Regions from separate parts of the Fictibacillus marinisediminis genome, predicted to be linked through region 1. Evidence: predicted binding sites of a transcription regulator. Region 1 holds the regulator's gene; each other region holds the start of a gene.
The links. The regulator LexA, encoded in region 1, represses DNA repair genes until DNA is damaged. The targets are predictions, from matches to a motif close to CGAACATATGTTCG.
Positions count from the first base shown of each region.

Region 2: the regulator LexA is predicted to act here: its motif matches at 1,122-1,135, upstream of LCY76_RS20945 (YolD-like family protein).
Region 3: the regulator LexA is predicted to act here: its motif matches at 1,741-1,754, upstream of LCY76_RS08640 (WYL domain-containing protein).
Region 4: the regulator LexA is predicted to act here: its motif matches at 1,780-1,793, upstream of LCY76_RS22805 (Y-family DNA polymerase).

Region 1 is NZ_JAIWJX010000002.1:2,026,858-2,030,036, forward strand. Features, by position in the region: gene cysI (assimilatory sulfite reductase (NADPH) hemoprotein subunit) at 1-1,019, shown strand, start outside; gene lexA (transcriptional repressor LexA) at 1,085-1,705, opposite strand; gene yneA (cell division suppressor protein YneA) at 1,858-2,139, shown strand; gene LCY76_RS10905 (YneB family resolvase-like protein) at 2,147-2,803, shown strand; gene LCY76_RS10910 (DUF896 domain-containing protein) at 2,848-3,087, shown strand.
Region 2 is NZ_JAIWJX010000002.1:4,000,498-4,003,676, reverse strand. Features, by position in the region: gene tagU (polyisoprenyl-teichoic acid--peptidoglycan teichoic acid transferase TagU) at 1-888, opposite strand, end outside; gene LCY76_RS20945 (YolD-like family protein) at 1,159-1,494, shown strand; gene LCY76_RS20940 (S8 family serine peptidase) at 1,579-3,012, opposite strand.
Region 3 is NZ_JAIWJX010000002.1:1,578,347-1,581,525, reverse strand. Features, by position in the region: gene LCY76_RS08655 (GGDEF domain-containing protein) at 1-131, opposite strand, end outside; cyclic di-GMP riboswitch class I at 249-335, opposite strand; gene LCY76_RS08650 (serine/threonine-protein kinase) at 414-1,052, opposite strand; gene LCY76_RS08645 (YhjD family protein) at 1,106-1,474, opposite strand; gene LCY76_RS08640 (WYL domain-containing protein) at 1,497-1,700, opposite strand; gene LCY76_RS08635 (STAS domain-containing protein) at 1,814-2,647, opposite strand; gene abc-f (ribosomal protection-like ABC-F family protein) at 2,726-3,179, opposite strand, start outside.
Region 4 is NZ_JAIWJX010000004.1:15,454-18,632, forward strand. Features, by position in the region: gene LCY76_RS22800 (hypothetical protein) at 1-408, shown strand, start outside; gene LCY76_RS22805 (Y-family DNA polymerase) at 483-1,742, opposite strand; gene LCY76_RS22810 (aminoacyl--tRNA ligase-related protein) at 1,928-3,034, opposite strand; gene LCY76_RS22815 (glycosyltransferase family 2 protein) at 3,157-3,179, opposite strand, start outside.

The DNA.
Region 1 (3,179 bases):
AGGACCTCGGTTTAATCGCCGTCGTAGAAGATGGGAAGCTAATTGGATTTAATGTGTCCATTGGTGGAGGCATGGGAATGTCACATGGAGATAAAGCAACCTATCCGCAGTTGTCAAAAGTGATTGGGTTTTGCGCACCGGACCAGGTTCTTGAGGTGGCTGAAAAAGTCATTACCATTCAGAGAGATTATGGAAACCGTTCACAGCGTAAAAACGCCCGCTTCAAATATACAGTCGACCGGTTAGGTCTTCAAACCGTTAAAGAAGAGCTGGAAAACCGTTTAGGCTGGAGTCTGGATGTAGCGAAAGACTTTTCATTTGAAGATAATGGAGACCGGTATGGCTGGGTACAGGGTGTGCAGGAGAATTGGCATTTTACTCTGTTTGTTGAAGGCGGCCGTATCGCGGATTTTGAAAACTACAAGCTGATGACCGGTTTAAGGGAAATCGCTAAGGTCCATACAGGGGAATTCCGTTTGACCGCCAACCAGAACCTTATAATTGCCAATATTACGAGAGAGAAGAAACAAGAGATTACAGAGCTGTTGGAACAGTATGGAATGCTCGACAGCCAAAATGTTTCTGCGATCCGGCGCAATTCCATGGCATGTGTAGCCCTTCCTACTTGCGGTCTAGCCATGGCGGAGGCAGAACGCTATCTTCCGGTGCTAATGAACAAGATTGATAACATAGCTGAAGAAAACGGCTTGAGAAACGAAGAGATTACCGTTCGGATGACGGGTTGCCCCAATGGATGTGCCCGCCATGCGCTAGGTGAAATTGGGTTTATCGGTAAAGCGCCAGGAAAATATAACATGTATTTGGGTGCAGCGTTTGACGGCAGCCGATTAAGCAAAATGTATCGTGAAAACATAGGAGAGGAAGAGATTTTAAAAGAATTGAAGATGCTGTTCCCTAGATTTGCGAAAGAACGCGAAGAAGGCGAACACTTTGGAGACTTTGTGATTCGTGCGGGCATTATAGAAGCAACGACGGACGGTACAAACTTTCATAACTAATATAATCCTTATAACTAAAACAGCGACCCTGCCATGCTTGCGGGGTCGCTGTTTTTTGCTTTTCTTTATTGAAGTGTTCGATATACACCGATTACTTTACCAAGGATGGTCACGTTTTGCAGCAAAATTGGAGATAAAGCGGCGTTTTCCGGCTGCAGGCGAATGTGGTCTTTTTCTTTAAAAAAGCGTTTTACAGTCGCTTCATTTTCTTCTGTCATGGCCACAATGATGTCACCGTTTTCAGCTGTTGGCTGCTGCTTGACTACCACGAGGTCCCTGTCGTAGATGCCAGCTTCTATCATACTGTCTCCTTCTACAGTTAACATAAAAACATTATCGTCGCCTACAACATGTTCTGGCAATGAAAAATATTCATCAACGTTTTCGATTGCTGTAATCGGTGAACCCGCGGTAACTTTACCGATGATCGGTACATTAACGGATCGCGTTCTGGTTATGATCTGATCTGATTCGAGGCCGAGCACTTCAATGGCCCTGGGTTTGGTAGGATCACGCCTGATCAGCCCCTTTTTCTCAAGTCTGGATAAATGGCCGTGTACGGTTGAGCTTGATGCCAGTCCAACTGCTTCACCGATTTCCCTGACTGATGGTGGATAGCCTTTCGCATTTACTTCTTCTTTAATAAAGTCCAGGATATCGATTTGCCTTCTGGATAATTTTGTCATGATTACACCTCATTCACTGAATACTCTTGAAAAAAGTATAGCATGCAGGAACAAGATATACAAACATAAGTTCGAAAAAAACCCTTGTAAAGAACAGGTGTTCCTATTATAATGAAAATTAATAAGAACACATATTCGCAAAGGGGAGATATATGATGAAGGGATTTTCACCGGTATTTATGCTATTATCTATTGTTGCAGCAGGTTTTATTATGTTCGCTTATCAGTCTCACGCAGAAGGATCCAGAGAATATATGGAGATTACCGTTAATAAAGGTGATTCACTTTGGGAGATCGCCGAAGAATATACGAAGGACAAAGGTTCAAATTGGGAATTTGTCAACTGGGTTGAAAAGAATAACGGAATACAGGCAGGAACCATTACCCCAGGACAGAAATTAACAATACCGATCAAGGCAGAAGAAAACAGGTGAGGCACAATTGAAATCGATCATTTATTGCAGAGTAAGCACCGAAAAGGAAGAGCAGACATCCTCTTTATCCCGGCAGGAAGATGAATTGAGACAGCTGGCAGTCAGCCATGGGTTTGGCATTGTCTCTGTCATAAAAGATAGAGAAAGCGGATACAGCCTGGAACGGGATGGTTTGTTTGAGGTGATCGAGCGGGCCCAAAACGAAGAATTTGATGTTCTTCTTGTAACGGATGATACCCGCTTGGGCAGGGGGAACGCCAAGATCGTTCTTCTTCACGAACTTCAGAAGAGGAACATTAAAGTTTATACCTTCAGCAGCCAAGGGGAATACCATCTTTCCGAAGCAGAGTCTATGGTGCTTGAAATCGTTGCCGTTGTAGAGGAATATCAGCGCAAGCTACATAACTTAAAGATAAAAAGAGGAATGAGGAAGGCTGTTCAAAAAGGCTATAAACCACAAAAGAATTTAAAGAACATCCATCATGGAGGAAGAGACCGGAAGGTGCTTCCGGTTGATGAAATCATCCGGCTTAGAGGAATGGACCTTACGTTTGCAGAAATTGCCGTTACGCTAAGGGGTTTTGGATATGAAGCATCAAAAGCGACAGTTCACCGCAGGTATAAGGAGTATTTAGAAAGTGCTCCGACTGGAAACTCTACTTAATATTCGTTACGATAGGAATATCGAAGAAAAAGGAGAGGTGTTCCATGCTTACACCAGATAAACTGGAACGGATAAATTTTCTTGCCAAAAAATCTAAACAAGAAGGTTTATCAACAGAAGAAGCCAAAGAACAAAAGCAATTAAGGGAGGAGTATCTGAAAAACGTCAGAACTTCTTTTCAAAATAGATTGCATTCATTGAAGATCATTGACCCGGAAGGCAATGATGTAACACCGGATAAACTAAAAGAAAGTAAAAAAAGCCAGAACAATATGAAGCATTAAGGAAAAAGTCCTGATTTCAGTTCAAAGAAATCAGGCTTTTTTGTTGTTGCAAAATTCAGAATTTCGTATATACTGTTATATAACAACTGTGA
Region 2 (3,179 bases), 2.0 Mb from region 1:
CGGCACAACGAGGTAGTAGATGCCGCCGATTCGCTGGCCTTGGCCTTTGATCTCTATGTTTTCTACATTTTTGCGAGCGCCTTTATACTTCGATTGAATGTCTTTCATTTCGTCAAACGTCATGTTTGTTTTTACGTTAGTGCCGACTACGTCCAGAATGTCGCCCATTTTTGTAACCGAAGAAATTTGTGCTCCTTCGTTTATGATTGCGCTGATCACCTGGCGCTGGCGTTCGTTACGGCCAAAGTCACCCTGTGGATCCTGTTTTCTCATACGGGTATAAGCAAGTGCTTCTTTTCCGGACAGCTTCAGTTCGCCTTTAGGGAACGAGTAGCCATCGTAATTAAACGCCAGACGTTCGTTATCTACAGTGACGCCTCCTAAGGCATCAACGATTCCTTTGAAGCTTTCCATGTTTACTTTCAAGAAGTAATCGACTGGTACGTCGAGGAAGTTTTCTACTGTTTTGATCGCCATTTTCGTACCACCGAATGCGTACGCATGGTTAATTTTATCTTCCTTGCCTTTTCCAACGATTTCTGTGCGCGTATCACGCGGGATGCTGGTCATTACCATTTTGTTTGTATTCGGGTTAACGGTGACAAGAATTAGCGTATCGGATCGGCCGCGGTCACCTTGCCGCTCATCGACACCCAAAATCAAGATAGAAAGCGGGTCGCCTTTTGAAGGAGTAAGCTCTTTCTTTCGTTTAGAGGAACCGTCCCATGTTGAGTTGTCGTGCATTTTGTTGGCCGTATTCTTAACGGAGCCATAAACATAGTAGAAACCGCCTGCTCCAATGAGCAATAACACGCCTAGAATAATGAGGGTAGTCTTTAGTCCACTGCGTTTCTTCTTGCGCTGCTTTTTAGCTGAACGTCTGTCCATTTCATCAACCTCTTCATTATAATAAAAAGCCATTAATGATCGTATTTATCCAATTTCAATATCTTTTTTAATATAACAGAAAATGACAGGTTTGTTTAAAAATATTTTAAAATTTACACATTCCTCAGGATTGGTTGGAGTCTAAGGTTGGGCACTTCATTAGGCTGGTTGCCTTCAATTTACAAGTTTCCGCAAATGACATGCATTACTTGTCATTTATTTTCAGTATAAACCGAACATACATTCGCATATAATAGGGTGAGGAAGGTGATGAATATGCTTCGGGATCGCGGAAAGATGAAATGGCAAGGGATGTTTATGCCTGAGCATGTGAAGGGTTTAAGGGAGTTTGACTGGGATCATAAAAAGAAGACAAAACCAGAACTGGATGAACAGCAATACGAGCTGATGGAGGAGACGATCTGTGAAGCGATGGCTGAGGATTTGGATCTGTGTATGACCATTTTTGAAAAAGGGGACTTCCATTTATTGATCGGGAAGGTCCATTATGTAGATTCCTATAAAAAACAGCTGCGCGTCGTAGATTTCCACCATGAGGTCCATCGAGTGAAGATGTCTGATCTGGTGGATGTGAAAGTAAAATAAGTAAGAGTAAATTTGGTGCCATAAATTTGGTGCCAGGCACCGCTCTTTGACATATGTCAAAAGCGGGTGCCTGGCACCAATTTTTTATTTCGTTAATGCATTATAGATGTTGGCTTCTCCAGACCCGAATAGCGGATCTTGTCCCACTTTTCCGAGATCGACAGCTGTCTGGCGCAGCTTGGCCTGAACTTGTGCTGGCGAATATTCAGGATGCTGTGATTTGATGACCGCTGCGATACCGGCTACTTTCGGTGCAGCCATGGAAGTACCGTGAAGAAGGGCATAACCTTTTAAGTTTCCTGTTACATAGGGTGTCAGATAGGTTGGCCAGGTTGAGAACGCGCGGTACATAAAGTCACGCTTATCAAGATAATTTCCTTTTGGATTTTGGCGATATAGGGCATCGTATGTTGGGCCATTGTCGCCGCCAGGAGCTGCTACATCAATCACACTTCCGTAGTTGGAATAGAACGCAATTTTGTCGGTAGACCACTCGTTGGAAGAGGATACCGTGACGACTCCAGGAACCTGTGCAGGTGCTACACGGGATGGCCCTTTAATATCCAATCCGTACGTTTCCTTCCAGTAAGCCTGCATGTCATGGATGTCGTTCAAGTTGCGGGAGTCATTGCCGGCAGAAACGACAACCGTCACACCTTTTTGCGTAGCGTACTGCATGGCACGGTGATAAGCCACCATGGAAGCGGAATCGCCTTTGTCGCCAAGATTGTTTGCCATCCAGCGCCATCCGCCAAGGCTCATGTTGATGACCTCAACTCCATCGTTCGCTGCAGACACGATTGCATCGGTAATCCATGATTGCTGTGCACCGCCTGTAGCACCGAAAACCCGGTACGAGCGTACGGTTAAGTTCGGGCCAACGCCGTAAACTTTACCGTTACCAGCAATGGAACCGGCTACGTGAGTTCCATGGCCGTTCTGGTCCCAGGCATCTTTCGTGCCAGGCACAAAGGTTTTACTGCCGGCAAGATCGGCATTTGCTTTTAAATCAGGATGATTAAAGTCCATACCAGTGTCAATGATCCCGACGACGGTATTATGGTTTCCTTTGTTGATGTCATAGGATTTAAAATCGTTCGTGATCTTCTTTATATCCCACTGGAGATCATGGTAGTTTTGGTTCGGATCGTTCCAGTCGGGCTGCGGAATGGATGTAATGGGTTGTCCGTCAGCTGGATTTGGATCGTCTTCCAAATAAACTTCCAATTCTTTGTCCGCGGCTTGTACATTTGAATCTGCCTTCACTTTGGCAAGAAAATCAGGGGAGGATGATTTGGCTTCTACAACACCAATTTCCTCAACGACACGTTCCACAGAACCGCCGGCTTGTTCAATTTTTGCAGAAAGGTTGGAAGGGACGTTGTTGCCTTTATACGTTAGAAGATAATGCACCTGTGAAGCTGATTCCTCAGCGCTGGCAGGCTGGGAAACAAGTCCCGAAAACAGTGAGAATGACAGGGCTGAGCACATTGAAAGTACAGCAAGCTTTTTCTTCAAATTTCTATCCCCTTTTCATCAATATTAGACTTCAGTTAATAATTTATCAAAAAATATCAGAAAATTGTGTCGAATTACTTTGTAATAAAAAATTTTATTTCGACAATACGAAAAGCGGGGGTTACTACAAAATTGGTGCCAGGCACCGCTCTTTGACATATGTCAAA
Region 3 (3,179 bases), 450 kb from region 1:
TAGGCCAGGAAGGGAACAAACAGTTCATTCTTTTCCAGATGAAGAAGATGCCTCTCGATAATGCTGGGAATGGATTCGATATGAAGGTTATAAAGACGGCTTTTGAGGTCGGCGATGTCCGTTTCTGGCATAGGTTGGATCCCTCTATTCAATATAGTATTTAAGAAGTGACCGGCTTTGAACAAGATGTATTTGGCCGAACATAACAAAAAAAGCCATCTCCCCTGCAGGGAAATCGCTCTTTCCCCTTTGGCAACCCGGCTGCCATAGTTTCTACAAACGTTAGGCCCGCGGCTTTGCGTCCCACCTTTTCAGATGGTTTGCTCTGAGACAAAGGTCTCTTCTATTTATCCGATATAGTAATTATATACCATATAACCTATTTTTACCAACACCAAACACGAACCTTAGACCTATTTTTTCATTTTCCATCTTTTGTACCATCGATAGCCGATTCGTACACCATTCAGCACCGGATAAGGAACTCTAAGAGGGAATCTATAAAAGAACGGCTGATAGATCTTAAAATAAGCCTTTCTTAAATCTCTCCATTTATAGCATTCCTCTTTCTTGCAAAAATCTGAAACATCCACAATGATTCCCCGCCCATTAGAAATCATTACATTTTTCCCGTGAACATCCCGGGGAAAAAGGCCGCGGTTTCGAGCATAGCACAGTGCTTCATCCACGTCACGAATCACGTTTTCGGAAATTTTCACCCCTTTATGCAGGCAATCATAAAGTGTTATTCCTTCGATTCGCTTTAGGATCAAGTGGCGTTCTCCATATCCGTAACAGCGTGAATATCCAGGGTGCTCCCCCAGCTGCCGGTAAACAGATATCTCTTCAAGCAGGTCTTCATGATTTCTGCCATAAATCTTAACGACTTGGTCAGGGAAATCAGGACGGACGAAAACGGCAGCATAATTGCCGCAGCCCAGAAGCTCCCACGGTTCAGGAGCGAACAGAACTTCCACAGGATCACCGGGATTCCTGCTAATTATTTTTACTTCTTGTGTTAACTCCTCTGCTAACTGCGTATACTTTTTCATGATTCACCTGGCCCGATTCCTAAGTCTCTCGCCGAAAGCTTTGAACAGCTTTGCTATTTGCGCTCTATCAGCGTACCAAAAAGAAAATGTTTCATCAGCAATTCTGCTTTATTTCGAAGATGGACGTTCGGGAATCTCATAACTTCCTGATATCCCCGGATAAAAATCTGATATTCTGTGATGTCATCCACTGGCCTTCCATCCGTTACTTTAATTTTACGGGCCATCATTTCTTTTTTCACATCTTTTAATTCAAAACTGATGGCATTCATCACATTCTCGATGAGTGTGACATACGGCTGCCTTAATTTGAAAGGAGAAACGGCAATCACTTTTAAATCACGGTTAAAGATGGTAAGCAGCATAGGATACATAATATATTTATCTACTAGTATACGATCTCTTTCATCGCCATATAACATTTTTGTTCCTCCCGATCGCCGTTCAGGCCGTTTTTCCGGCAACCGACAAAATATTAGACAGCTTAAACGTACGGATTTGTTTTCGAAGACAGCAATAGGCGGTTAACGTTTCTCCTTCACAAGAAATCGGAAAAACGTAACGCTGAGTAAACTGCCCGCCGCCAGACTGATAGATCATCATAAAGGGAGAACGTTCAGACACACAACGCATCAGCAATCGATTCATTTTAGCCACCGCCTTACCATTTATTTATTCACAGTATATGCGAACAAACGTTCTTTATGCAACTAGAAAAATATGCCTATCCTTAGTAAGGATAGGCATATACCCTAATAATATTACACGCTTTGCAATAATCCTTTCTGTCCCAGTGCCTGATGAAGGCTTCCTGCGATGGAAAATCCCTCAAAGCTAATTCCCAGAGCAACAACGGTCTGAGCAAGTTCTGGCCGCATGCCTGTCAATGTTACATCCACACCGAGAAGCTTTAAGGATGTAATCACTTGAAAAAGGTTATGGGCGACCATCGTATCAATGATTGGAACACCTGATAAATCAATATAAAGGTGCTCAATCTGCATCTCCATACATTCATTAAGAGCGATCTCCATGATCAATTTCGAGCGGTGTGTATCAATGGGACCGACGAGAGGCAGGACCCCGACCGTCTGCGTAAGGCGGACAACAGGAACAGACAGCTCTTCAAGTGCATCTCTGGCCAAGTCGAGCAGATGATGATTATAGTCCACATAGGCCACGCTGAAAGAATAAACCACCTTATCCAATAATGGATCAATAATAGTCACAGCCTTCATGACTGTATGGTTATCGTAATCATTTCTTTCCACTTCTTTTCCAATGAATTCCCAGATGATCGTCCGGTAAAGCCGTGTAGAATCGAGGGCTGTATCAAGGGACAAATTGATTTCTACCGCAATTTCCCCGCTTTTTTTTCCCCATTCTAAAAATCTTTTTTCTGATTGTTCGAGGTTTGAGAATAATGCTTCACCGATGAATTGAAACAGTTCAATGCGCCAATCGATTAAAAGCTGCTTTTGCTGGTCATTCGGCGGATTGATCCCATTCTTTATCCGATTCTGTGTTACGGCCTCAGCAAGTTCCACTTTATGCTGAACAATGCGGTCTCCCAGAGCTCTTAAGTCCTTGTCCATCGTCTACCCCTCTATCTCTCATATCGTTTATATTGTCCTATCATCATACACTATCGCAGGCTTACAATAAACGATTTCCTACCTTTGAAGCCGAGCCTCATCATAAGTGCCTAAATATTCTTTGATCTCTCCTTCATGAACCCAGGCCACACGGTTGAAGAGCTTATTTAAGAAATACCGGTCATGCGATACAGCTACCACAGTTCCGTTATATTCTTCCAGGGCATCCTCCAGGACTTCACGTGAATCAATATCCAGATGGTTGGTCGGCTCATCAAGCAGCAGCAGATTGACATCCTGGTTGACGAGCTGTGCAAAGCGAAGGCGGGTATTCTCTCCTCCGCTTAAATCCCTCACCTTCTTGAACACGGACTGTCCATAAAATAAAAACTTGGCAAGCAAATGCCTTGCTGTCCCTTCATCAACAGGAACAGCTTCGCGAAAAGCAGACAATACCGTTTCATCCGGGTGACTGTTCAGTCCGGTCTGGGAAAGGTACCCAAGTTTAACGGATCTTCCAATCTCGATAAGA
Region 4 (3,179 bases), on a different contig from region 1:
ACCGTTAAATACAGAGAGGATAACTACAATTATGATGATTTAAATGCTGGTCAGTTTAAAGTTTATTATAAAGATGGTACCTCTGTTGTTTTAGATGGAGATGCTACAGTTCTAGCGGGTGACACAAGGCAAGCTAGTGTAGTATTCTCAGACAATAATGGGTCTGAAGCCTATCTTATTGAATATGGCATTGGTTTAACCGATAATACACCTATTGCACTTGGAACCGTATTTTGGAAGGTCCAGCCAGTTGAAGACCCGGATGAAGAATATAATGATGATGACGGATCTTACGACGATGGAACAGAAGATGACGGCACCACTGATGATGGCACCGGCGATGGAGATACAGGTGGCGATAATGGCGGTGATGCAGATCCATTTGATCCTGGGAACTTTGGTGAATAACGGGAATGCACTTTCGTTTTTAGGGAGTTCTTATCGGCCTCAATAAAGAAGAGCTTGGCGTTTTGCCAAGCTCTTTATCCTTTATGTCCACCGATTAATTTACTTCTGTGAATAGCTGTCCCTGCTTGGGTAAAAGAAACCCCTCTTAATAAAGAAGCAGAACCATGTTTCCTTCTGATTTCATCCATCGTATAACCAAGCCGGGATCGTTTAGGATTATCCAAGTCAAACAATGATAGCTGTATTTCGGAATCATCTACAATATTCAAAAGTCTGACATCAATACTTCTGACTACATCACCATTATAAAACTTCTCAAACAATTCAAGACAGACCTTATAAACATCCATCGTAATGTTTGTAGGTTGATCGATTGTTTTTGATCGATTGAATCCGCCGCCGAATGAATCTTTGGAGTATCCGATACCTAAATTTATTGTTCGCCCCGCTTTACGAGCAGACCGTGTTCGCCTGGCTATTTCTTCGCAAATTTCTAAGATTACATGTTTTACTTCTTCTTTATCTGAGTAGTCCCTTAATAAAATTTGGCTTTTTCCGAAACTGATTTGACCCATCATAATAGGAGCACCTAGATCGCTATGATCAATACCGTGCGCGTGGTAGTAAAGCTGGTTTCCCATAATTCCAAAATTCTTCTCTAATAGTTCTAAGGGGTAGTGGGCTAAGTCACCGACTTTAACAATTCCCATTCTGTTTAATGTGTTTTGTGTTTTTTTACCGATACCCCACATTTCAGAGAGCGGGGTAACCGGCCATAATTTCTGAGGCACTGATTCATATGTCCACTCCGCGATTCCTTCTGTTGTTTTTTTAGCCTCAAGATCCAAACATAGTTTGCTGAGCAACATATTCTCACCAATTCCAATCGCAACTGTGAGCCCTAACTCTTCAAATATTTCCGTTTTTATCCTTCGTGCGATCGACCATTTGTCTCCAAAAATGCGCTCAACCGGATTTACCCGTATGAACGCTTCATCTATGGAATAAATGTGTAAGTCTTCTCTAGATGCAAAACGATGAAGAATTTTAGTTACTGCCATAGACATATCAAGATAGTACTTCATTTCTGCATTAACAATGTGAATTTCTTTATGTTGTGGAATCTCAAACAAGCGACTTCCTGTTTTGATGCGATATTTTTGTTTCATAAGGGGAGTAGCTGCTAATACGACACTTCCTTGACGATCGGTAGCTCCAACAACAGCTAAATAGGTGGTTAAAGGATCTAAGCCTCTTTTTATACATGAACATGAAGCATAAAAGCTCTTTAAGTCAATGCATAAGATGCTCTCTCTTTTTTTATAATCCATAATAAACACTCTCCAGAACGTATGTTTTATTTATTATATGCGAATATACGTTCTTATACGCTGGAAAATATAACTGTATTGGAATTATTTAGTAAAAGAAGGTATTTAATAATTAAATGAAGGGTGTACTAATTGATAAATTCTAAGAATAAGAGGATGCGCAGATGGTGCTTGAAATTTAAACTAGTTTATACAATAAGATTACGTATCAGGGACGGCCACCCTTTTTTGTCAGAGCCATAATGATACAGAAAAGCTTGTACCCAACGGTCAAGCCCAAAGGCCACACAGCCAGAAAAAAGGGAAGGAGATTCTTTGTTTAATTGGAATGCATCGCAGAGCATTGTACCACAATGGTTACCGGATGCAATGGATACATGAATGTCCTCATTTGGAGAAAAAATGATTTCATATTTCGTATTGTCTGCAATTTGATAAAACTTTTTATCTTGATTCTCATGTAAAAAAAAGGGATCGTTCGAGGTGGTGAGATATCCTCGAAGACCCAAATCCTCAAAAAGATCCCAAACATCACTCAGTAACTGCATCCGAACGTTTTTCACGTCTTTGTCAGAGCCAACAAAAACAATTTCTCTCATTGTGAATTCCTGCAATCTCGTAGGAGACAATCGGTGAGGATGTTCATGTCGATAACATCTTCCTTTGGCAGAATATAACTGTAAGAGCTCTGGATTCGACTGAGAGGCCAACTCCTCATAAACATGGTAACAGATACAGGGTTGTAAGAAGTGGTCGGTAGTTTTAAAGAGATGATTCGTGTCTTGATGACTCTGAGATAATTTTCGATACTGTGTAAGGATATCAAACTCATGAGGAATTTCACTTAAGCGATACAAACGTTGGGGGAAACATTTAGCATATCCACTTACATGCATACTTTTGTTGGAGAGAAACGAGGGATAGTGTTTAAAAACCACGTGATGTTTTTTGGCAATCTGACATATTAACCGGTCGAAGGCTTCCTCTAGAAATGAACTGTCGCCTGTCAATATGGCACCAGTGGAAGAATGAACAAATGAACTATGGTAGGAGGGAATATGCATTGTATTGTCCTCCAACACTTTTTGCTTAAGGGTTGGGTTGGTGGATGGCTGGGTAAAATATCTTTTGATCTGTTTTTTCACTTCTCGATGATTTAAAGTATCCACAATTAACATCTGATCGTTGACTTCGATGTGAAGGATACTTTCAGAGAGGTAGTAGAGATTTTCCAGATCACCGAGAACACGTTCCCGGTTTGTATTTAGTTTTTTTAAAGGAATATAAAGTAACATATTAATCCACCTACCTTAAATAATTGGAATCATGTTGATTAAATTTACAGGTACTCTTAAGTAGCACAACATGAGTAATAGTAATTTTTGTGTGGACCCTGAATTCTTATATGATGGGTTATTTAGATCCTGTCACATGCTTTAA